DNA from 3 places in the Burkholderia arboris genome. Region 1 is predicted to be linked to each of the others. Evidence: riboswitches for the same ligand, from Rfam matches in the RefSeq annotation. Region 1 holds a riboswitch; each other region holds the start of a gene.
The links. Region 1 has a riboswitch for cobalamin ahead of cobA (uroporphyrinogen-III C-methyltransferase). Riboswitches for the same ligand answer to the same signal wherever they lie in the genome.
Positions count from the first base shown of each region.

Region 1 (7,627 bases):
CAAGGAAGTCGTGCATGCGCAAGCTGCCGTGTACGGCGCGACCGCGACGATCGACTACCAGCGCCGCTACCCGGTGCTCGTCAACGATGCGGAAATGACCGAGTTTGCGTGCAGTGTTGCGCGCGAATGGGTGGGCGAAGCGAACCTGATCGACGGGATGGTGCCGCTCACCGGCAGCGAGGATTTCGCGTTCCTGCTCGAGAAGCGGCCGGGCTGCTACCTGATCATCGGCAACGGTGACGGGGAGGGCGGCTGCATGGTGCACAACCCGGGTTACGACTTCAACGACGCGGCGCTGCCCACCGGCGCGTCGTATTGGGTCAAGCTGGCCGAGGCGTTCCTGGTTTGAAGAAGCAGCGCGGCGGCGTCGCAGCCGCCGTTCGACGTGCGCGTCCGTGAAACGGGGCGCGACAGGACGCGCGTGAATTTGACGCTCCTTGACATCGACGGAACAGGTCGCGTGCTACGCTGCGCGCGACGCCGGATCGGCTCGATGAATACAGGTGTGGATGACATGCGAAAACAGCTTCTGAGCGTGCTGGCGGCTTGTGCGGTCGGCGTTCTGGCAGCCGGGTGCGACGACCAGAAGGTGGCCGACGCGGTGAACGCGATCAAGCCCGATCCAATGGCGTTCGGCAAACTGCAGCCGGGCGTCTCGACGACCGAGGACGTGCTCCGCCAGGCGGGCAAGCCGGAAATGGTCAGGCAGGGCGACGACGGGTCGCAGCGGTTCGAGTATCCGCGCGGCCCGTACGGCACGAGCACCTACATGCTCGATTTCGGGCCCGACGGCCGGCTCGTGTCGATCACGCAGGCACTGACGGCGGCGAACATCGCGAAGGTCGTGCCCGGGATGTCGAAGGACGACGTGCGGCAACTGCTCGGCAAGCCGACCGAGGTCGCGCAATACGCGCTGAGCCATGAAGAGGTGTGGAGCTGGCACTGGGCCGAGGGCGGCGTATCGGGCGACGCGATGTTCAACGCGCATTTCTCGCCCGACGGCACCGTGATCCGCACTTCGCGTTCGGAAGCGCCGGGCCGCGAAAAGCCCTGACATCGCGGCACCTCGCCGGTTTTCGGTCAGAACGCCGTGCCGCCGAACAGCGCCGCCGCCGCCGCCGGATTCGACGGCCAATACATGTGCATGTACGTCGCGACGATTGCGCCGTGGCGATAGACGGCTTCGCCGCTACCCGGCACGCCGTCGGGGCGTGCCGCATGCGCGACCGGATCGAGCGGCGTCGCGAGCCGCGAGTAGTGGAACGTGTGACCACGCATCGGTCCGGTGCGCGTATCGAGCTGCTGCATGCCGAGCGCGGCGAACCGGCGCTGCATCGTCGCCTGCCCCGGCAGCAGGCCGAGCATCGACGTCGTCGCACCGTCCGCATCGGTCAGCGATTCACTGAGATACACCATCCCCCCGCATTCCGCGACGATCGGCCGGCCGGCCGCCGCATGCGCGCGAATCGTCCGTGCCGTTTCGTCATTCGCCGCAAGCGTCGCCGCATGCAGTTCCGGATAGCCGCCCGGCAGGAACAGCGCGTCGCAATCATCCGGCACGGGTTCGTCGGCGAGCGGCGAGAAGAATCGCAACTGCGCACCGAACGCGTCGAGCAGCGCGAGATTCGCCGGATAGATGAACGAGAACGCCGCATCGCGCGCAATCGCGATCCGCTTGCCGGCGAGCGAGCGCGGCAGCGGCGCCGCGGCGTCCGGTTCCGCGAACGCGACGGCCGGCGGCAATTCAGCCAGCGCCGTCTGCACGAGCACGTCGGCCGCGCGATCGAGCCGTGCCTCGAGATCGTCGATGTCGGCCGGCTGGTGCAGGCCGAGATGCCGCTCCGGCAGCGCGATGCCCGCATCGGCCGGTACGTGCCCGAGCCAGCGGAGGTCGCTGGGCAGCGCCTGTTGCAATAATTCCGCATGACGTGCCGAGCCGACGCGGTTCGCGAGCACCCCGTGAAACGGCAGCCCCGACCTGAACCGTGCGAGCCCGAATGCGATCGCCGCGAACGTCTGCGCCATCGCCTTCGCGGAAATCACCGCGACGACCGGCACGCCGAACGCGGCTGCGAGATCGGCACTGCTTGGCGTGCCGTCGAACAGCCCCATCACGCCTTCGATCAGGATCAGGTCCGCGTCGCGCGCGGCATCGGCAAGCAGCGCGCGGCAGCCGGCCTCGCCGACCATCCCGAGGTCGAGCGCATGCACGGGGGCGCCGCTCGCGCGTTCGAGCAGCATCGGATCGAGAAAGTCGGGCCCGGTCTTGAACACGCGCACACGGCGGCCGAGCCGGCGGTGCAGCCGCGCGAGGCCGGCCGTCACCGACGTCTTGCCCTGGCCCGACGCGGGCGCACTGACGAACAGCGCGGGGCAGGCGGGCATGCTCAGAACTCCACGCCGCGCTGCGCCTTCACGCCTTGCTCCTTGTACGGATGCTTGACGAGCCGCATTTCGGTGACGAGGTCGGCCGCGTCGATCAGCGCATCGGGCGCATGCCGCCCGGTCACGACGACGTGGACCGAAGCGGGGCGCGCGGCAAGCGCCGCGAGCACTTCGTCGAGCGGCAGGTATTCGTACTTCAGCACGGTGTTCAGCTCGTCGAGGATCACCATGCGGTAGTCGCCGCTTTCGATCATCCGGCGCGCCTCGTCCCAGCCCTTGCGCGCGGTCGCGATATCGGCGTCGCGGTTCTGCGTGTTCCACGTATAGCCGTCGCCCATCGTCACGAAATCGCATTCGGCAACCGCGCCGAGGAAGTCGCGCTCGGACGTGTGCAGCGCGCCCTTGATGAACTGCACGACGCCGAGCCGCATGCCATGGCCGAGCACGCGCACGGCCATGCCGAACGCAGCCGTGCTCTTGCCCTTGCCGTTGCCGGTATTGACGATCAGCAGCCCCTTTTCGTGGGTGGCGGCGGCCTGTTTCTTCTCGTGGCCGGCGCGGCGGCGTTCGGTCATCCGCTGATGGGATTCGGCATCGGTCTTCATCGGAAATCGTCCTGTCGAAAGCGAAACAAAGGGTTCAGAGCGGGCCGGCGAGCGCGACCGTCACGCCGTCCCGGATGGACTTGGGGCCCAGCAGGCGGCCACGCGGCGCTGCAAGCTGCGCACAGGGCTCGGCCACGCCCGCAACACCGAAGCGTGCAAGCGCGGCGTCCGACGGACCGCTCGCGGCCAGTTCGGGACGGCTCGCCAGCTGCATCGCGTCGAATGCGACGAGCGGCCAGCCGCGTCGCGCGCACAGCGTGCGCAGCGCACGGGCACGCGCCTTGTCGGCGAGCGTCGCGACGAGCGCCGGTTCGGCGGCCGGGTAACGCGCCAACGCTGCGCGGATCGCGGCATCGAGTTGCGCGGCCGTGACGTCCGCGCGAAAGCCGATGCCGAGCGCGACACGCATCATGCGCGGCCGCCGAGCGCCGCACGCACCGCCGGATCGTCCGCGAGCGCCGCGACGCGGCCGATCACGACGATCGCCGGCGAACCGAGTCCGGTCGCGCCGACGCGTTCGACGAGGCTGTCGAGCGTCGCAAGCACGTGCCGCTGTTCGGGGCGCGTCGCGTTCTCGATCGCCGCGCACGGCGTATCGCCGGGCAGGCCGCCTTCGCGCAGCGCCGCTGCAATCGTGTCGAGCCGGCGGATGCCCATGTAGATCACGATCGTCATGCGCGTGGCCGCGAGCGCGCGCCAGTCGGGCTCGTCGGCGCCAGCGCCATGGCCCGTGACGAAGATCACGCCCTGCGCGTCGCCGCGCTGAGTGACCGGAATGCCGAGTGCGGCCGGCGCGGCGATGCCGGCGGTGATGCCGTTCACGACCTCGACCGGAAAACCCGCCGCGCCAAGCGCGGCCAGTTCCTCGCCGCCGCGGCCGAACACGAACGGATCGCCGCCCTTGAGCCGCGCGACGCTACGGCCCGCGCGCAGATGCGCGAGCATCGCGGCGACGATCGCGTCCTGCGGCGTCGACGCATGGCCGCCGCGCTTGCCGACGTGCTCGATCTGCGCGTCGGTGCGCGCATGGCGCAGCACGTCGGGGTTCACGAGATCGTCGACGAGCAGTACGTCGGCCATGCCGATCGCGCGCACGGCCCTGAGCGTCAGCAGGTCGGCGTCGCCGGGGCCGGCGCCGATGAGCCAGGCGCGGCTCATCGCACGCGGCACGGTACGCACCGTGTCGAAACAGTGGAAAAGAAAAGGCGGGCGGCACATCGGCGGCCGGCGGACAGGCAATGCATGACGGATCGGGCGAAGCCCGCGCGAACGCGGGCGGAATGCGCACCCCATCCGTCCCCCGCGGATCGGGCGTTCGGCGAGCATCGGGCTCGCCCCTTGCGTCGGCCGGTATCCGGGCTGGCCGCTTGCCAGGCCGCAGCCTTCCCGCCCGGTGAAGGGCAGTGGCATCGCGGGCGGCCTGGGCGCGTGCGCGGGGAGCGCGTCGCGCAGGCGGCGTACCGTTGCGGGGACAGCACAGGCCGGGCGGTCATCCGCCTCCTGTTTCCCGTTTAACTGCATGCACGGAATGCGCATGCGAGCACCGAACGCGGCGCATACGATAGCACACGGTTCGCCCGCGCGAACCGGCCACGGAAGGCCTCCGGCGCGGCGCGAGGGCGGTGCGGAACGCAGTCCCGCGGCCCGTGCCGCCTTGACGCTCCTGCCCCCGCCGCCTACACTCGCACGCGTTTTGGTGCTCGCGCGCGCCTTCCGGCGTGCGCAGTTAAACGGGAAACAGGGAGCTTGCCTGCGTCGCAGTCGAGCCAACCTGTGCTGCCCCCGCAACGGTAAGCGAACGCATCGTGCCCGCCGCGATGCAGCGCCGCTTCGCCGCATGCCGCCCGCATGCGGACGACCGCCACTGGATGCCCTGCGCATCCGGGAAGGCGAAGCGGCGTGTTCGTCAGTCCGGATACCGGCCTAAACATTGGGGTTCAGCGCCGCGGGGAGGCGGCGCATCGTCCACGACCGTAGCGTGCCCGACACCCGAGCGTTTCCCGATTCCCGACGTCCGGCCGCCTGCGCGAGTGCGCATGTTCCGGTGCGATGAAGGGCCGGACCGCGCGGGGCCGCGTAGCGACGGCCGTGTTGGCATTCTTCATGTCGACCGTTCGCCAAGGAGCGTCATGCCCGATTCGTTGTTTCGCCTGTTCAACGACAGTCCGTCCGGGTTGCGCGGCAAGATCGTCGCGATCTATGCGCTGCTGATCGCCTTCAACGCAGGCGCGTGGATCTGGGCATTCGCCGCTTTCCACGGCCAGCCCGTGCTGCTCGGCACCGCGCTGCTCGCGTACGTGTTCGGGCTGCGTCATGCGGTCGACGCCGACCACATCGCGGCCATCGACAACGTCACGCGCAAGCTGATGCAGGAGGGGCGCAGCCCGCTCGGCGCGGGCCTGTTCTTCTCGCTCGGCCATTCGACGGTCGTGATCGTGATGTCGGTCGTGGTGACGCTCACGGCCGCGTCGCTCGCGCGCTTCGAGAGCATGAAAGCGTGGGGCGGCGTGATCAGCACGAGCGTGTCGGCGTTCTTCCTGCTGGTGCTCGCGATCGCGAACCTGCTGATCCTGATTTCCGTCTACCGGACCTTTCGCGCCGCGCGGCGCGGCGAGCCGATCGTCGACGCCGATCTCGACATGCTGCTGAACCAGCGCGGCGTGCTCGCGCGCCTGTTCCGCCCGCTGTTCCGGCTCGTGTCGCGCAGCTGGCACCTGTATCCGGTCGGCTTCCTGTTCGGTTTCGGCTTCGACACGGCGACCGAGATCGCGCTGTTCGGTATCTCGGCGGCGCAGGTGCAGGGCGGGCTGTCGTTCTGGTCCGTGATGGCGCTGCCGATGCTGTTCACCGCCGGCATGACGCTCGTCGACACGACCGACGGCATCCTGATGATGGGCGCGTATCGCTGGGCGTACGTGCGGCCGATCCGCAAGATCTACTACAACATGACGATCACCTTCGTGTCGGTGCTGGTCGCCGCGCTGATCGGCGGCATCGAGGTGCTCGCGCTGCTCGCGGACAAGCTGTCGCTGCAGGGCCCGGTGTGGGACTTCGCGTCGATGGTGGCGTCGCACTTCGGCATGCTCGGCTATGTCGTGATCGGCCTGTTCCTCGCATGCTGGCTCGTGTCGGCCCTGATCTACCGGTTAAAGCGCTACGACGAGATCGACGTGACGATCTCGGCCTGACTCTCCCTTACGACCCTGGATATTCCATGACCCTACGCAAGCTTCCCGTCACGATCGTCACGGGCTTTCTCGGCAGCGGCAAGACGACGCTGATGCGCCACATCCTGCAACACGCCGAAGGCCGCCGCATCGCGGTGATCGTCAACGAATTCGGCGAACTCGGCATCGACGGCGAGATCCTCAAGGGCTGCGGCATCGGCTGCGAGGACGCCGATGGCGCGCCGGGCGAAGCGTCCGGCCAGCTGTACGAACTCGCGAACGGCTGCCTGTGCTGCACCGTGCAGGAAGAGTTCTATCCGGTGATGGAAGCGCTCGTCGAGCGCCGCGCGGACATCGACCACGTGCTGATCGAGACGTCGGGCCTTGCGCTGCCGAAGCCGCTCGTGCAGGCGTTCAACTGGCCGACGATCCGCAACAGCTTCACGGTCGACGCGGTCGTGACCGTCGTCGACGGGCCGGCCGCCGCGAGCGGCCAGTTCGCGGAAAACCCGCAGGCCGTCGACGCGCAGCGCCGCGCCGATCCGAACCTCGACCACGAATCGCCGCTGCACGAACTGTTCGCCGATCAGCTGTCGTCGGCCGATCTGGTGATCGTGAACAAGGCCGATCTCGTCGGCGACGCGGAGTTTGCGCAGATCGAAACCGCGATCCGTGACGAGATCCCGCCGCAGGTGAAGATCGTGCGCGCGACACGCGGCGAGCTCGACCTCGCGATGCTGCTCGGCCTCGAATCGGCGTCGGAAGAAACGATCCACCTGCGTCACGACCATCACGGCTCGGCTGACGACGGCGATCACGATCACCATCACGACGATTTCGACTCGGTGGTCGTGTCCGGCGACGCCGGCACGCGCGAAGCGACGATCGCCGCGCTGCAGCGCGTCGTCGAAGCGCACACGATCTACCGCGCGAAAGGCTTTGCCGCGCTGCCCGGCGCGCCGATGCGGCTCGTGATCCAGGGGGTCGGGCGCCGTTTCGACAGCTATTTCGACCGTCGCTGGCAGGACGGCGAAACGCGCGCGAGCCGCTTCGTGCTGATCGGCGAGGATCTCGACGCGGCCGCACTGCAACGCGCGTTCGACGCCGCGTGCGCGGCCGAGCTGCAACAGGCGTAACGCACGATGCATCTGCTGCGCACCACGCCGGGCGGCTTCGTCGACGATACGCAGGGTGTCGTCCGGATCGACCAGCAGCCGGCCGACATCGTGATCCTGAGTTCGGCCGACACGACGCTGTCGCTGCTCGCGAGCGTCGTGCCGCACTTGGCCGAAGGTTTCCCGAGCGTGCGGCTCGCGAACGTCACGTTCCTGCGCCAGCCGGCGTCGGTCGATTTCTATGTCGACGACGTGCTGCGCCACGCGAAGACGGTCGTGATCGATCATCTCGGCGGCGAGGCGTACTGGCCGTACGGGATCGAGCAGGCCGTGTCGCTCGCGTCGAAGCGCGGGC
Region 1 covers NZ_CP109821.1:1,839,432-1,847,058, forward strand. The annotation lists gene OHZ10_RS08685 (M20 aminoacylase family protein) at 1-349, shown strand, start outside; gene bamE (outer membrane protein assembly factor BamE domain-containing protein) at 515-1,054, shown strand; gene OHZ10_RS08695 (cobyrinate a,c-diamide synthase) at 1,081-2,385, opposite strand; gene cobO (cob(I)yrinic acid a,c-diamide adenosyltransferase) at 2,388-2,990, opposite strand; gene OHZ10_RS08705 (cobalamin biosynthesis protein) at 3,025-3,402, opposite strand; gene cobA (uroporphyrinogen-III C-methyltransferase) at 3,399-4,208, opposite strand; cobalamin riboswitch at 4,319-4,554, opposite strand; cobalamin riboswitch at 4,668-4,931, shown strand; gene OHZ10_RS08715 (HoxN/HupN/NixA family nickel/cobalt transporter) at 5,120-6,178, shown strand; gene cobW (cobalamin biosynthesis protein CobW) at 6,205-7,293, shown strand; gene cobN (cobaltochelatase subunit CobN) at 7,300-7,627, shown strand, end outside.

Region 2 (7,627 bases), on a different replicon from region 1:
GATGAAGGCGGGAACGTCCTGGATTCTCGACCGATACGGCTTCCGGCGCGTTGCACTCGTCGATGTGACGATCGTCGGCTTCTTCACGATCGCGTGCGGTTGGCTGACCGCGTCGACGCCGCTGGCGATCACGCTGCTCGTCGTATTCGTCTACGGACTCACGCGGTCGATGCAGTTCACGACGCTCGCGACGCTCGCCTATGCGGATATCCCGGCTCAGCAGACGAGTGCAGCCAGCACGCTGTGGAGCGCTGCGCAGCAGATGACGATCGGGATGGGGATCGCGTTCGGCGCATTGTCATTGCGTCTCGCGGCACTCGTGCGCGGCGATGCGGCCGGCATGCACTACGTGCTCGACGATTTCCGCTGGGCGTTCGTCGCGGCCGGCGTGCTCGCGCTGCTGACGTTGCCGGGCTATGCGCGGCTGGCTTCCGATGCAGGCGATCGGCTGCGGGCGATCGTGGCGCGAGGGTAGGCCGGACTGCAGGCTGCATGTGCGTGACGACAGGTGAATACGGCTGTTTCTCGTCATTCACCTGAGCGTAGGCCCGTCATGGCCGCGGTGGTCCGACGGTCGGCGCAATCGGTCGCCGTCGCTGCGTGCGAGTGATCACGCTGAATAGCCAATTCCCGATTGCAGGCTTCCCGAGCAATGGCGCGCAGTGCTCCGCGCATGCACCCGGTGCATGGTGAGCGGTGCGGCAGCGTCGCGCCCGTCTCGACTGCCGTTACTGTGCGTCGTGGAAGATGATGCCGACCGTGTGGCGGTGGCCGCTTCGGATCCGGCTCACGCCGTGACGCAGGTTGACGCGATAGACGCCGCGCGTTCCCTGCACGGGCCTGCCATGTACGGCGAAGATCACCGCGTCGCCTTGCATCAGCGGCACCACTTCCGTACGCGACTGCATGCGTGGCCGCTGTTCCGTCAACACGAACTCCCCTCCGGTGAAATCGCGGCCCGGCGCCGACAGCAGGATCGCGACCTGGAGCGGAAACACGTGTTCGCCATAGAGATCCTGATGGAGGCAGTTGTAGTCGTCGGGGCCGTATTGCAGGATCAGCGGCGTTGGTCGCGTCTGTCCCGCCGCGTGGCAGCGATCGAGGAATGTCGTGTGGTCTTTCGGATAGCGGACGTCGATCCCGAGTGCCTGGTTCCAGCGATTCGCGATCGGCGCGAGATGCGGGTAGAGCGTCGCGCGCAATTCGGCGATGAGCGCAGGCAACGGGTACGCGAAGTACTTGTATTCGCCGCGGCCGAACCCGTGCCGTGCCATCACGACGCGTGAACGATAGAGCGCATCCCGTGGATAGAGCGATGCGAGCGCATCGCATTCGCGTGCCGGCATCAGGCCCGGCACGTGCGCGCATCCGTAGCGATCGAGTTCGGTATCGACGGTCGACCAGTCGATCGCATCGACGCGTTGTGCGATGTCCGTCGATTCGACGGCAGGTTGCAGATCGGCAATGTTCACAGGTGCCCCTCGATTCATCCGCAACGTGGCGCCGTGCGGTTGCGCACGGTCGAATCCACGACGAAAGTTGATGAACCCAGTCTAGCGGCGTCCGTGTGCGGATGCGTTCCAGATCTTGCGCTTCAATTCGGAGGGGGAAACGGGAAGACGCGGCACCGACATACCCAATGAGGTGACGTGCTCGAGCGAAGAGGCGAAGAGGCGAAGAGGCGAAGAGGCGAAGAGGCGAAGAGGCGAAGAGGCGAAGAGGCGAAGAGGCGAAGAGGCGAAGAGGCGAAGAGGCGAAGAGGCGAAGAGGCGACGATCCGGTCAGCCGCAGCCGCAGCCGCAGCCGCAGCCGCAGCCGCAGCCGCAGCCACAGCCACAGCCACAGCCACAGCCACAGCCACAGCAGGCGACCGGCTCCACCGGCCACCCGCCGCAACCAAAATCAGGTCAGCGACCGGAACAGCCAGTAGAGTCCCGCCGCCAGTGCGATCGACGCCGGCAGCGTCAGCACCCACGCGAGGACGAGGCTGCGCACCGTGCTCCATTGCAATCCGGACCCGTTCGCCGCCATCGTGCCCGCGACGCCCGACGACAGCACGTGGGTCGTCGAGACGGGCAGCCCGTACATGTCGGCCGCGCCGATCGTCAGCATCGCGACGAGTTCGGCCGATGCGCCCTGTCCGTACGTCAGATGCTGCTTGCCGATTTTCTCGCCGACGGTCACGACGATCCGCTTCCAGCCGACCATCGTGCCGAGTCCCAGCGCGATCGCGACGGCGACCTTCACCCACGTCGGAATGAACTTGGTCGCGTGGTCGAGCTGCGTGCGATAGTTGTCGATCGCGAGCTTGTCGTCGGCCGCGAACGCCGGCTGACCCGACTTCTCGATCAGGCGAATTGCTTCGGATACCAGATACATCGTGTTGCGCACGTTATCGACGTCGCGCTGCGGCACGGCCGCCATTGAGCCCGATGCGCCGACTGCCGTCGCGAGCGACGTGGACAGTTGCGCCACGGCCGGCAGCACGGCGGGCGTCAGTTCGCGACGCTGCACGTAGTGTTCGACGTCGGTGCGCGGGTTCGCGGACGGCGCGACGCCGTTCGTGTACTTCCCGAACGTCGCGGCCGCCTGGTTCGCGACGGCAACGAACGTCTGCGATTCGGCCGGGGTGACGGCCTTGTTCAAGGCATACGCGGTCGGCACCGTGCCGATCAGGATCAGCATGATGAGCCCCATCCCTTTCTGCCCGTCGTTCGAACCGTGCGCGAACGACACGCCCGTGCAGGTCAGGATCAGCAGGCAGCGAATCCAGAACGGCGGCGGTTGATCCTTCGGCGGCTCCTTGTACAGCGCCGGAATCCGCACGAGCGCCTTCAGCACGAGGAGCAGCAACGACGCGCACAGGAAGCCGACGATCGGCGAGAACAGCAGCGACTTGCCCACGCCGAGCGCCTGGCCCCAGTCGACGCCGCTCGTGCCGGACGGCCCGTGCATCAGCTGGTTCATCAGCCCGACGCCGATGATCGACCCGATCAGCGTATGCGAGCTCGATGACGGCAATCCGAAATACCAGGTTGCGAGGTTCCACACGATCGCGGCGATCAGCAGCGCGAACACCATCGCGAAGCCCGAGCCGCTGCCGACCTGCAGGATCAGCTCGACCGGCAGCAACTGCAGGATGCCGAATGCGACTGCGCCGCTCGAGACCATCACGCCGAGGAAGTTCCACATGCCCGACCAGATCACCGCGACGTTCGGCGTCAGCGAGTGCGTATAGATCACGGTGGCGACCGCGTTCGCGGTGTCGTGGAAGCCGTTGACGAATTCGAAGCCGAGTGCGATCAGCAGCGCGGCGCCGAGCAGCAGGTAAGGGAACAGCTTTCCTTCGCGGACCGGTGACAGATCGTCGATCAGGTGCGTGGCGATATAGACGGCGCCGAGCACGAGCACCAGCAGGAAGACGGCATAGCCGACCTGCCTGGTGCGTTCGACGGAGCCCGGCGTGTTCGGTGCGGACGAAGCAGGTTGATTCATGACGGCATCTCGTAAGGGAACCGCGTCCGATCCTAGCTGCGGCTAGCCGTCAGTTTGATGACAGTCGGGAGGACGAACGGTGTGTCTTGCAGATGCGTAAGGTGATTGAAGGCATGCATTCGTGACGCGACGTACCGGCACGCATCGTTGCCCACATCGTGAGCGCAATGCGGGCCTACGCGTTGCCGTCCGCAATCAACGTCCATCCATCCGGCGATGCAACGAGCGTCGTGCAGGACAGCGGCGCGACGCCGATACGGGTTGCCGCCCTGGAATCCATCCGCAGCGCATGGGCGGCGGCCGCGCGAACGATCGGCGCATGCGTGATCGCGACGATGTCGCGGTCGTGTCGCAGCGCATTCAACCATGTGCCGACGCGGCGCATGGCTGCTTCGAACGATTCGCCGCCGTGCGGCGCCGCGGACGGGTCGCCGATCCACGTACCCAGTTCGTCCGGCAAGTCGCGTGCAAGGTCGTGCAAGCGCTTGCCGCGCCAGTTTCGGCAATCGATGTCGCGCAGCGCGTCGTCAGTTTCGGAGCGCAGACCGAGTGCGTCGGCGGTCTGCCGTGCACAGCGTGCAGGGCTGCACAGCGCGAGCGAGCCGGCGATGCTTGCCCACCGGTCGCGCAATGCAGCGGCTTCGGCGAGCCCGTGTGCATCGAGCGGATCGTCGTCGGGAAACGTGCCGGTGCGCATCGCCCGGGTCGATGCATGCGCGATCAGGTACAGCGTGGCAGGCAGGGTCATGTCGGGCTTTGTAGGATCCGGGCCGGGGGCAATCGTTCGCGAGCGGTCCCTTCATTCCGCGAACGTTCGCGCGTACAATTCGCCCGATACGAAACGCGGAAGCCGGTGCAATCCCGGCGCGGTCGCGCCACTGTAACCGGTGATCGATGATCCCGGAAGCCAGACCTGCCTTCGTACCCATCCAACATTTGCCGGGGCGCGATTCCCCTGAGGTGCATCCATGAGCGAAGCAGTGCTGAAGCCGGCAGTCGTGCCGGCACCCATCCCCGTCCGTGAACTGTTGCCCTGGGCCATATTCGTCGGCCTGATCCTGTTGCTCGCGCTTTATTTCGTCGGCGCGGAACAGGGCGCAACGTCGCTCGTGCCGGGCATGTACGTTCACGAATTCGTCCACGACGGCCGCCATCTGCTCGGCTTTCCCTGCCACTGACGCGGAGGTCAAGATGGTCGGAAAGCTGCTCATGCGCGGGATGCTCGCAGGCATCGCCGCGGGCCTCCTCACGTTCGGTTTCGCGAAAATCGTCGGCGAACCGCAAGTCGATCAGGCAATCTCCTTCGAAGAAAAAGCCGACGCTGCCAAAGGCGAGGCACCGGAGCCCGAACTGGTCAGCCGCCACACGCAGGCCGGCCTCGGCCTGCTGACGGGTGTCGTGACCTACGGCGCGGCATTCGGCGGGCTGTTCTCGCTGGTCTTCGCGTTTGCCTATGGGCGAGGCAGCCGCCTCCCCGCGCGACCGCTGGCCGCGTGGCTCGCGCTGGCGGCGTTCATCGCGCTCGTGATCGTGCCGAACCTCAAGTACCCGGCCAATCCACCGTCGGTCGGCGATCCCGACACGATCGGCTATCGCACGGGCCTGTTTTTCCTGATGATCGCGATCTCGGTCGCGACGATGGTGTTCTCGGTCAGCGTGCGCCGCCATTTGCTGGCAAAGCTCGGCCAGTGGAACGCGTCGATCGTCGCCGGGCTCGTGTTTGTCGCGATCATCGCGGCCGTGCAGATCGGGCTGCCGTCGGTCAGCGAGTTACCGGCCGATTTCCCGGCGGCCGTGCTGTGGAAGTTCCGCGTTGCGGCTATCGGCATGCAGGTGATCATGTGGACGACGATCGGGCTGCTGTTCGGCGCGTGGGTCGAGCGCAGCGAACGCATCGGCCTGCGCGCCGCCTGACGCGCAGCGCAACCGGGCGCGCCTAGCGCAGCATGCGCGGCATGCGCGGCGCGCTCCACGTCGATTCGCGCGCCAGCGCGACGAACGCGGCCAGATAGTCGATCGAGGCGTCCGCTTCGCGGATGCCGAGGAAGATCTGCTTCGCGATTCCCTTCTTGCCGAGCTTGACCGGCACGACCGGCATCCGGTCCGCGTACTCGTCGGCCAGCCATCTCGGCAGCGCGGCCACGCCGCGTTCGCTCGCCACCATTTGCAACATGATGTCGGTCGTCTCGATCGACTTGTGCCGCCGAGGCACGATGCCGGCCGGCGTCAGGAACTGGTTGTAGATGTCGAGCCGGTCGGTTTCGACCGGGTACGTGATCAGGATCTCGTCGGTCAGTTGCTCGGGCGTCACGTAGTCGGCGTTCGCGAACCGGTGCGAGTCGGCGACCACCAGCACCTGCTCGTAGTCGAACACGGGATCGAAGCGCAGGCCCGGCTTGTTCAGCGGATCGGGCGTCACGAGCACGTCGATGTCATAGCCGAACAGCGCGCCGATACCGCCGAACTGGAAGCGTTGCTTCACGTCCACGTCGACGTCGGGCCAGCGCGACAGGTACGGCGACACGACCTTCAGCAGCCACTGGTAGCACGGGTGGCACTCCATCCCGATGCGCAGCGTGCCGCGCTCGCCCTTCGCGTACTGCTTCATCCGCTCCTCGGCAAGCTCGAACTGCGGCAGCAGCCGGTTCGCCAGTTTCAGCAGATATTGGCCGCCCTGTGTGAGCCGCAGGCCACGGCCTTCGCGGTCCCAGATCGGCGTGCCGAGCTGCTGCTCGATTTTCCGGACGGTATGGCTGAGCGCCGATTGCGTGAGGTGCAGCGCATTGGCGGCCGCGGTCAGTGAGCCCTGGCGCTCGACTTCACGAATGACGACGAGATGGAATCGTTCCAGCATGGATTTTGCCTGTGCAACGAATGCATGAGAAATTTTAATGGATAAATGAAATAATGCCATTTTATTTCATGGTTTGAAATCCCTATGATGACTGCCGGATCTTCAATTTTTCTCTGGACGGCAGCTTCATGGTTACGACACACAACCTCGGTTTTCCGCGCATCGGCGCGAAGCGCGAACTCAAGTTCGGTCTCGAGCGCTACTGGAAGGGCGAGTCGTCGCGCGACGCGCTGAAGGCGCTCGGCACCGAGCTGCGTCAGCGCCACTGGCACGACCAGCGCGATCTCGATCTCGCGCCGATCGGCGACTTCGCGTTCTACGACCAGGTGCTCGACATGAGCTTCACGCTCGGTAACCTGCCGAAGCGCGTGCAGGACTTCCACGGCGATGCGCTCGACAACTATTTCCGCGTCGCGCGCGGCCGCTCGGCGCAGTCGGCGGAAGAACACGCCGCATGCTGCGGCGGTGTCGCGGCCGGTGAAATGACGAAGTGGTTCGACACGAACTATCACTACATCGTGCCGGAGTTCCACGCGGACACGAACTTCTCGCTCGACCCGTCGCGCCTGCTGCAGCAACTGGCCGAGGCAAACGCGCAGGGCGTGAACGCGAAGCCGGTGATCCTCGGCCCCGTCACATACCTGTGGCTCGGCAAGGCGAAGGACGAATCCGATCGGCTCGCGCTGCTGCCGAAGCTGCTGCCCGTGTACGGCGCGCTGCTCGACACGCTGACCGCGCAGGGCGTCGAATGGGTGCAGATCGACGAACCGATTCTCGTGGCCGAGCTCGATGCCGAATGGCGCCAGGCGTTCCGTACCGCGTATGCCGCGCTGGAAACGCGCCGCATCAAGGTGTTGCTCGCCACCTACTTCGGCCAGCTTCAGGACAACCTGACGCTCGCTGCCTCGTTGCCGGTCGACGGCCTGCATGTCGACGCGATCAACGCACGCGACGAAATCGACGCACTGGTACGTGAACTGCCGCCCGAGCGCGTGCTGTCGGTGGGCGCGATCAACGGCCGCAACATCTGGAAGACGGACCTGAACGCGACGCTCGACTGGCTCGAACCGCTCGCTCAGCAGCTCGGCGATCGCCTGTGGCTCGCGCCGTCGTGCTCGCTGCTGCACGTGCCGGTCGATTTCGCGAGCGAGGAGAAGCTCGATGCGGAAATCCGCTCGTGGCTTGCGTTCGCGCTGCAGAAACTCGACGAACTGACGGTGCTCGCGACCGCGCTGAACGAAGGCCGCGACAAGGTGGCCGATTCGCTCGCCGCGAATG
Region 2 covers NZ_CP109822.1:3,397,731-3,405,357, reverse strand. The annotation lists gene OHZ10_RS32660 (DHA2 family efflux MFS transporter permease subunit) at 1-475, shown strand, start outside; gene OHZ10_RS32655 (2OG-Fe(II) oxygenase) at 729-1,472, opposite strand; gene OHZ10_RS32650 (inorganic phosphate transporter) at 1,903-3,495, opposite strand; gene OHZ10_RS32645 (histidine phosphatase family protein) at 3,671-4,243, opposite strand; cobalamin riboswitch at 4,293-4,430, shown strand; gene OHZ10_RS32640 (CbtB domain-containing protein) at 4,464-4,673, shown strand; gene OHZ10_RS32635 (CbtA family protein) at 4,687-5,409, shown strand; gene OHZ10_RS32630 (LysR family transcriptional regulator) at 5,432-6,349, opposite strand; gene metE (5-methyltetrahydropteroyltriglutamate--homocysteine S-methyltransferase) at 6,478-7,627, shown strand, end outside.
Region 2: it holds a riboswitch for cobalamin, as region 1 does, so the genes downstream of both, OHZ10_RS32640 (CbtB domain-containing protein) here and cobA (uroporphyrinogen-III C-methyltransferase) in region 1, are expected to answer to the same signal.

Region 3 (7,627 bases), on a different replicon from region 1:
TTCTCGACGGCGGCCGCGTAGTGCTCATCGGCGGCCGCCTTCACGCGCATCCACGCGTCGCGATCGTCCAGCGCCGGCATCACGTGCAGCGCATTCAGCGGCACGCCGTCGTTGCCGACGAGTCGTTGCAACGCGCTTCGCGCTTCGTCGCTGATCGATGCCGGGAAAGGCACGACACGGCTCGCCAGTACGACGCCGTCAGGTTTGTCTTTCATCGCTTGAATTCCAGCCGGCGCGTCATGCGGCCGAAGGCCAGTGGCGCAGCATCACGTCGAGCGCATCGAGGCTGCGCGACCACGACGCATCGGAATCCGGCGCGCTGTGCGAGAAGCCGCCGGCGCCTTCGAGCGTCACGTAGCCCATGAAGAAGCCGCCGAGCAGGCGGATCGCATGGGCCTGCTCGGCATCCGGCAGGTCGTAGCTGCGCAGTACGGCCGAGGTCATCCTCACGAGCCGGCCGCCCGCGCTCCCGGCGGCGCGCTCGGCGCTCACCGGATGGCGCGCGGCCGCAAAGCGGCCGGGATGCGCGCGTGCATAGTCGCGATAGACGTTCGCGAGCGCGGCCAGCGCGTCCTTGCCGGTGCGGCCGGCCAGTGCGTCGGTCGCGCGATCGGCGAGCTCCTGCAGCGCGAACAGCGCGATCCGGCTCTTCAGGTCGTCGAAACTCGGGATATGGGAATACAGGCTGGCCAGCTTGACGTCGAAATGCCGCGCGAGCGCTGCGCCGGTGAGCTGTTCGAAGCCGGTTTCATCGGCGAGCTGCGCGCCGGCTTCGACGAGCTTGTCCACGGTAATGCCGGCACGTGCCATGGCGGATGCTATGCAGGTTAGTCAAAAACCTAATTCTATTAGGTTTTGCTGCGATGTCAATTTCCCGTGCGTGCCGGCGCCCGCGACGCAGGCGCCGAGGCGACGCGCCGTCAGAACGTGTAGCTGACCTTGCCGAACGCAGTCCGCCCGAGCGTGTTGTAGCCGTACGCGGTCATGTATTGCCGGTCGAACAGGTTCGACAGCGTGGCCGACACCGTCAGGTGCGAATTGATCCGGTACGACGCGCGCAGGTTCACGGTCAGGTACGACGGCAGGTACGTCGTGTTGACCGGATCGTCGAAGGTCGTCCCGCCGTAGTTCAGCGACGCCCCCGTGCTGAGCGCGTGCAGGTGCAGTTCGTCCCACGTGTGGTCCACGTTCAGGCTGACCGTCTGGCGCGGCCGGCGGTTGAGCCAGCTGTCATGGGTCTCGTCCTGCGGATTCAGGAGGCCGATCGCGACGCTCACCGGCGTGTAGCGGCCGATCGTCCCCTTGTACGACAGGTCGATCCCGCGGATATGCGCGCGGCCGATGTTCATCGGCGAATACGTCGCCGGGTTGTACGCGATCAGGTTGCTGACGCGCGTGTCGTAGATCGCGGCGGTGAACGTGCCGTACGACGTGTTCGCGTCGAGCGCGGCCTCGACCGACGTGCTGCGTTCCGGGCTGAGGTTCGGATTGCCGTAGCCGGGGTAGTACAGGTCGTTGAAACTCGGCAGGCGGAACGCATTGCCGTACGACACGCGCGCCGTATAGACCGGCGTGATCGCCCACGACAGCGCGGCATTGCCGGTGTTCACGCCTTGCCCGGCGATGATCTCGCGACGCCCCGCGAGGAACAGCGTCACGCTGCCGAGCGTGGCCGACTGATGCAGCGAGAACGCGGAGTCGTTGCGCGTCGGTATGCCGCCGGGCGCGTCGATCGGCAGGGACGCCTGTTCGCGCGTGAAGTCGTACCCGAGCTTGCTCTCGCCCGATAGCGGCAGGCCGAACAGGTGGAACCCGCGCTCCTGATGGGTCAGGGAGGTCGACGTGCTGATGCGCTGCGAATTGATCTGGTCGGTCGGGATGGCCGGATCGCTCGCGTAGAGGAATTGGCGATCGTTCGCATAACCGAACGACTGGTCGAACTGCGTATCGGGCGTGATGTCGAGATGGAACGCGAGACCGGTCGTCAGCTGGTGATCGAGCTGGCGGTTCGGATAGCCGCTGTTGTCGTAGGACAGGTCGGAACGGTGATACAGCGCGAACGTCGAGACCGACCAGTTGTCGCGCGCGTAACCGAGGCGCGCATCGAGATCCTGCGCGTGATACGGATTGCGGCCGTCCTCGTGATACGGCAAGACCGGCCGCGTCGAATCGATGCCGGCCGTGTTGTACGTGTGCAGGCCGAGCGAGTAGGTGAGCCCGCCGAGCGCGGCGAGCGGCCCGGTCGACGGCACTGTGCCCGACGTGCGCAACTGCGTGTCGAACGTCTTGTTCGACCCACCGCCGAACGACACGGTGGTCTGGTTCGGCTGGCTCGACGAGCGGCGCGTGAACAGCTGCACGACACCGCCCATCGCGTTGGCGCCGAACGACGCGGCGGCCGGGCCCGAGATCACTTCGACCCGTTCGAACGCTTCCGTCGGCAGGTCGGCCCACGGCGCGATGCCGGTGGTGGGCGAGCCGATGCGGATGCCGTCGATGAACACGGCGACCTGGCTCGCCGACGAGCCGCGGATGCTGACCGATGCGGACGAACCGGGGCCGCCGTTCTGCGAAACGGTCACGCCGGGCAGCGTCGCAAGCGCCTGAGTGATGCTCGGGTCGCTCGGCGAAAGCCGGTCGAGGTCGGTTCGCGTGAGGACCTGGGTCGTCGCATAGCGCCCGTCGAACGATTCGGGCAGGCGACGCGTGTCGGTCACGCTGATCGTCGGCAGGTCGACGCTTTCCGCCGGCTGGGGCGGCTGCTGGAGCGCGGTGTCGCCGGCGGCATGGGCGATCGGGGCGAGCAGCGCGGTGGCGGCGGACGTGGCGAGCAGGTGGCGAATGTTCATGAGACAGCGGGAGAAGGCGTGTTGCGCGTACGGCGGTCGCGAGCGAAGGGCGGGCAGGTTGTGCATGCCGACGGCGTGTCGGTGCGACGCTTCCGGCTGGGAAGCGGATTCGGGAACGAAGGGCATCTGACGGATCCTGAGGTCGGGTCGTCCATGCAACGGGCGACCGCCAACGGCGGTGCTTGCGCATCGGGACACCCCGCCCGGTGCGGCTGCTGGACCTCGGGTCGATGGCAGGTCTCCTGGCTCGCGGGTCGTCATCCGTGCAGGCCTTCCCGGTTTCCCAGTGGCATGCAGTGGCACGGATTCGCCGCTCACAGTTGCGGGGGCAGCCGCAGTTTCGAGGCGTTGCCCCTCCTGCGTTCCCTTTTGATCCCGTCTCCGGGAACCATCAGCGCGCAAGGGTAATGGCGTGCGCTCGGGCGCGTCAATTGCCGCGCCGCGCGGGGATGCGAAAAAACGTCATTACCCGGCAACTGCTTTCCGAATCCTTTCGCTTATGCGCCGGTGTCGTGTTTTTCGTCTGAAGAATCGGGGTGATCGGGCGCCCAGCGCTCGCGCCGGAACCGGCTCGGCGCGACGCCGGTCCAGCGCACGAACGCGCGCCGGAATGCTTCTTCGCCGCCGAAGCCGAGATACGCGGCCACGCGCGTAATCGGCCAGTCCGTCTCGTGCAGGCATCGCCGTGCCGCATCGGCCAGGCATTGTTCGCGCAGCACGTGATAGCCGCTGTCTTCCGCCGCGAGCCGCCGCCGTAACGTCGCGTCGCTGACGCCGAGCCACGCGGCCAGTTCCGCGAGCGCCGGCAGCGCCTGTTCGCGCGCGAGCGCCGCATCGAGAAAACCGCGCACCTGCTGCGCCCATGACACGACGGCCGGCGCCGCATCGATCAGACGAAACGGAAAGTCGACGAGAAACGCGTCGAGCTCGCCCGGCTGCCGGATCACGCGGCAATCGAGCCGCGTCGCGTCGAACGCGAAGCCGTAGGTTTTCCGGCCGACGTCGACCGGCGCGTTGAACAGCCCGAGCAGCGGCACCGCGTCGTCGCGGCGCGGATGGCCGAGCCACACGCCAGTGGGCCGCAGCGGTTGCCCGATCAGCCAGCCGAACAGCTGCAGATAGCAGAACAGGCCGGTCAAGTCGACGAGGCATGCGGCCGGGCTGCGCGTACGACGCAGCGAGTCCATCCGGAACGTCGCGTGGCCGTCGCGCACCGCGAGCGACAGCACGCCGGCGCGCGGCGTCAGCATCTCGCAGAAGTCGCGCGCGCAGCGGATCGCGTCGGCGAGCGTCGCACAGCTCAGCAGGCAGCGGCACATCAGGTCGACTTCCTGCTTGCGCATCGGCGGATGGCCGTTGCCGCGCGCGACCTGCGCCTCGAGCCGCACGATCGCGTCGCGGTACAGCGCGACGAAGCCGCCCGGCGTCGTCGCCGCTTGCTGCGGTTGCGCCGTGCGGTCGGCCGGCGGCGCGCCGCTGCGCGTGAGTTCGCTCAGCAGGCGCGCGTCGAGACCCGGCAGCACGCGTCCGCTCGCCGGCAATACACGCTGTTTCATGAGTCTCCCGATCTGATCGCTGCGACAGGGGCCGGTGAGCGAGCCGGTAGGGGTTCTTGAGCTGCGCCCACGCAAGAATGCTATCCACGCCGGCCGCCTTCGGCCTCGCCGGAACGGCGTAGGCCGGCCAGCCATCCCGACCCGAACGACCACGGACGATACGCGAATGATCCAGATCGTAGACGAAATCACGCTCGCGCCCGAGCGCATTCCCGACGTGCTCGCGCTGCTGCGCGACCGCTATCTGCCGGGCCATGCGGCACGCGGATTGACGGCGGCCGGCCGCTGGGTGTCGCCGCCCGTCGCGGTGCCGGGGCAGCCGAGCACGCTGTGGCTGACGTGGCAGGTCGACGATGCGTATTCCTATTACCGGATGCGCGCGATGACCGATGGCGACGTGGTGGCGTTCTGGATGGCGGTCGACGGGCTGTGCGATGCGCGCCGCCGCCATGTGATGACGGACGCGGACACGCCGCTGCCCGCGCTGACGGAGGCCGACCATGCGGCATGACACCGCGCAGGTATTCGTTTTGACGGATCACGCTGCAAAAGCGATCGAGCACGCATTGCGCGAGGCCGCGCAGGCGTTGCCGGGCGCGAAACGCGTGACGCTCGCGCGCAATCTGGAAGGCTGCTGGGGCGCGGGCGACTACACGCTCGATGTGCTGCGCGAGGAACGATCCGCCGATTCCGCAGCCGATTTCGCCGCACTGGCGCAACTGCCCGGCATTGCGCGCCTCGACGGCGCGGCGTGCCGCGCGATCGGCGGCGGCCTGCGCGAACCCGCGTTACGCGACGGCGTGTGGCGCACGCTGATGTTGCGGGTACGCCCGCAGGCAAGCGAAGCACAGGTTGCCTCGCTCGAGCACGAACTGCTGCACATGCCCGCGTTCATGCCAGGCATCCGCAACTGGCGCCTGAACCGGATCGAAACCCCCGGCGCCTGGACGCACGTGTGGCAACAGGAATTCGCGCAGGTCGACGATCTGCTCGGCGAGTACCTGCTGCATCCGTATCACTGGGGCTGGGTCGACCGCCGGTTCGATGCCGAAAGCCCCGACTGGACGGTCGATGCGATCTCGCATGCGTTCTGTCCGCTCGCGTCGAGCCTGCTGGCCGACACGGCGGCGTGAAGCGCCGCGCACACCCAACCGACAACACCACTGGAGACACGAAGATGCGAGCGCTTCTGATCGACCGCGTCGGTCATTCCGACGCCTTCCGGCTGGCCGACGTGCCGGCGCCGAAACCGGGCCCCGGCGACGTGCTGATCCGCGTCGCGTACGCGGGCGTCAATCCCGCCGACTGGAAATGCCGCGAAGGCTTTCTCGGCGCGTTCATGCAGTACACGTTCCCGTTCGTGATCGGTTTCGATGCGGCGGGAATCGTCGAAGCGGTCGGCGACGGCGTCGCCGGGTTCGAACCCGGCATGCGCGTGTTCGCGCAGACCGACGTTGGCGCGGGGCGCTGGGGTGCGTATGCGGAATACGTCGCGGTGCGCCACGACTCGGTCGTGCGCTTGCCCGACGCGGTGAGTCTTGCGGAAGCGGCCGCGACGCCGACCCCCGCGCTGGCCGCGTGGGCCGGCCTGTTCGACGACGGCGGGCTGCGTGCCGGACAAACCGTGCTGGTGCATGGCGGCGCGGGTGCGGTCGGCACGTTCGCGGTCCAGCTGGCGGCGCAGGCCGGCGCGCGGGTCGCGGCAACGTGTTCGGCGCGCAACCGCGACACGGTCGAATCGCTGGGCGCAGAGATCGCCATCGACTATCGCGCCGGGAACATCGACGCCGCCATCCGCACGTGGGCGCCCGGCGGCATCGACCTCGTGCTTGACGCGGTCGGCGGCGGCACGCTGCCCGATGCGCTCGACCTGCTCGCACCGGGCGGCACGCTCGTGAACATCATGACGCTCGCGGCCGGCGACGCCGAACGGTTGGCCGCGACCGGCGCCGAAGCCGCGCGCCGCGGGCTGCAGGTCGCGCTGACCTACAGCCGGATGCCGAGCGGCGCCACGCTCGCGTCGATCGCGGAACGGCTCGGCCGGCGCGCGTTGCGCGTGCCGCGCTTCGACAGTTTCCCGCTCGAACAGGCGGCCCGCGCACTCGATCTCGTTCAAACGGGCGAGGCGAAAACCAAGTTCGTGCTGCACGTTGCGGATATCGCGGGCTGAACAACACGCATCGAAATGACTGGAGACATCATGACCGACACCCCATCCCGGATCCTCGCGGGCAAGTGCGCGCTCGTGACGGGCGCGAGCCGCGGCATCGGCCGCGCGATCGCGCAGCGCCTCGCATCCGAAGGCGCGACCGTCGTCGTGACGGCGCGCAGCCTCACGCAATCGGCCAGCACCGCCGGCACGCTCGCCGAAACGGTTGCGCTGATCGAACAGGCCGGCGGCCGTGCGATCGCGCTTGCGGGCGACCTGTCGGACGCGGCCGAGCGCGACGCGCTCGTCGGGCGCGCGGCGCAGGCCGCCGGCGGCCTCGACATCCTCGTGAACAACGCGGGCGTGGCCGACTACGCGTGCGTCGACGCGATGCCGATGACGATGTTCGACACGACGATCGAGCACTATCTGCGCATCCCGTTCGCGCTGGCGCAGGCCGCCATCCCGTTGATGCGCGCGCGCGGCGCGGGCTGGATCGTCAACGTCGGCTCGGTGACGGCGCTGCCGCCGCTGCGGCCGTTCGACGATTTTTCGCGCGCGGGCGGCGCGACCGTCTATGCGGCGGTGAAGGCCGCGCTGTCGCGCTTCACGCAGGGGCTCGCGGCCGAACTCGAAGCCGACGGCATCGCGGTGAACCTCGTCGCGCCGAGCACCGCGATCCGCACGCCGGGCGCGGCCCGCTACATCCCCGAAGGCTATCCGACCGAGGACGTCGCGTATCTCGCCGAAACCGCCCTCGCGCTGTGCAGCCTGCCGGCGCGCGAACGCACGGGCCTCGTCACGCACAGCCTGCATTTCCCGCTCGCGCAGCAACTCGCGGTGCGTTCGCTCGACGGCCGCACATCGTTGCCGCCACCGGTGATTCCCGAGTATGCGCATCCCCTCATCGACCCCACAGGACGCTGACTGACATGACGAATTCGATTTGCTTCGACGGCGGCACCGCCGTGATCACCGGCGCGGCCAGCGGCATCGGCAGCGGGCTGGCGCGCCATGCCGCGGCGCTCGGCATGCGCGTCGTGCTGGCCGATCTCGACCCGGCGAAACTCGAC
Region 3 covers NZ_CP109822.1:2,191,200-2,198,826, reverse strand. The annotation lists gene OHZ10_RS27145 (alpha/beta hydrolase) at 1-215, opposite strand, end outside; gene OHZ10_RS27140 (TetR/AcrR family transcriptional regulator) at 238-810, opposite strand; gene OHZ10_RS27135 (TonB-dependent receptor domain-containing protein) at 921-2,849, opposite strand; cobalamin riboswitch at 3,065-3,257, opposite strand; gene OHZ10_RS27130 (AraC family transcriptional regulator) at 3,347-4,405, opposite strand; gene OHZ10_RS27125 (hypothetical protein) at 4,572-4,916, shown strand; gene OHZ10_RS27120 (Dabb family protein) at 4,906-5,538, shown strand; gene OHZ10_RS27115 (NADP-dependent oxidoreductase) at 5,583-6,575, shown strand; gene OHZ10_RS27110 (SDR family NAD(P)-dependent oxidoreductase) at 6,606-7,481, shown strand; gene OHZ10_RS27105 (SDR family NAD(P)-dependent oxidoreductase) at 7,487-7,627, shown strand, end outside.
Region 3: it holds a riboswitch for cobalamin, as region 1 does, so the genes downstream of both, OHZ10_RS27135 (TonB-dependent receptor domain-containing protein) here and cobA (uroporphyrinogen-III C-methyltransferase) in region 1, are expected to answer to the same signal.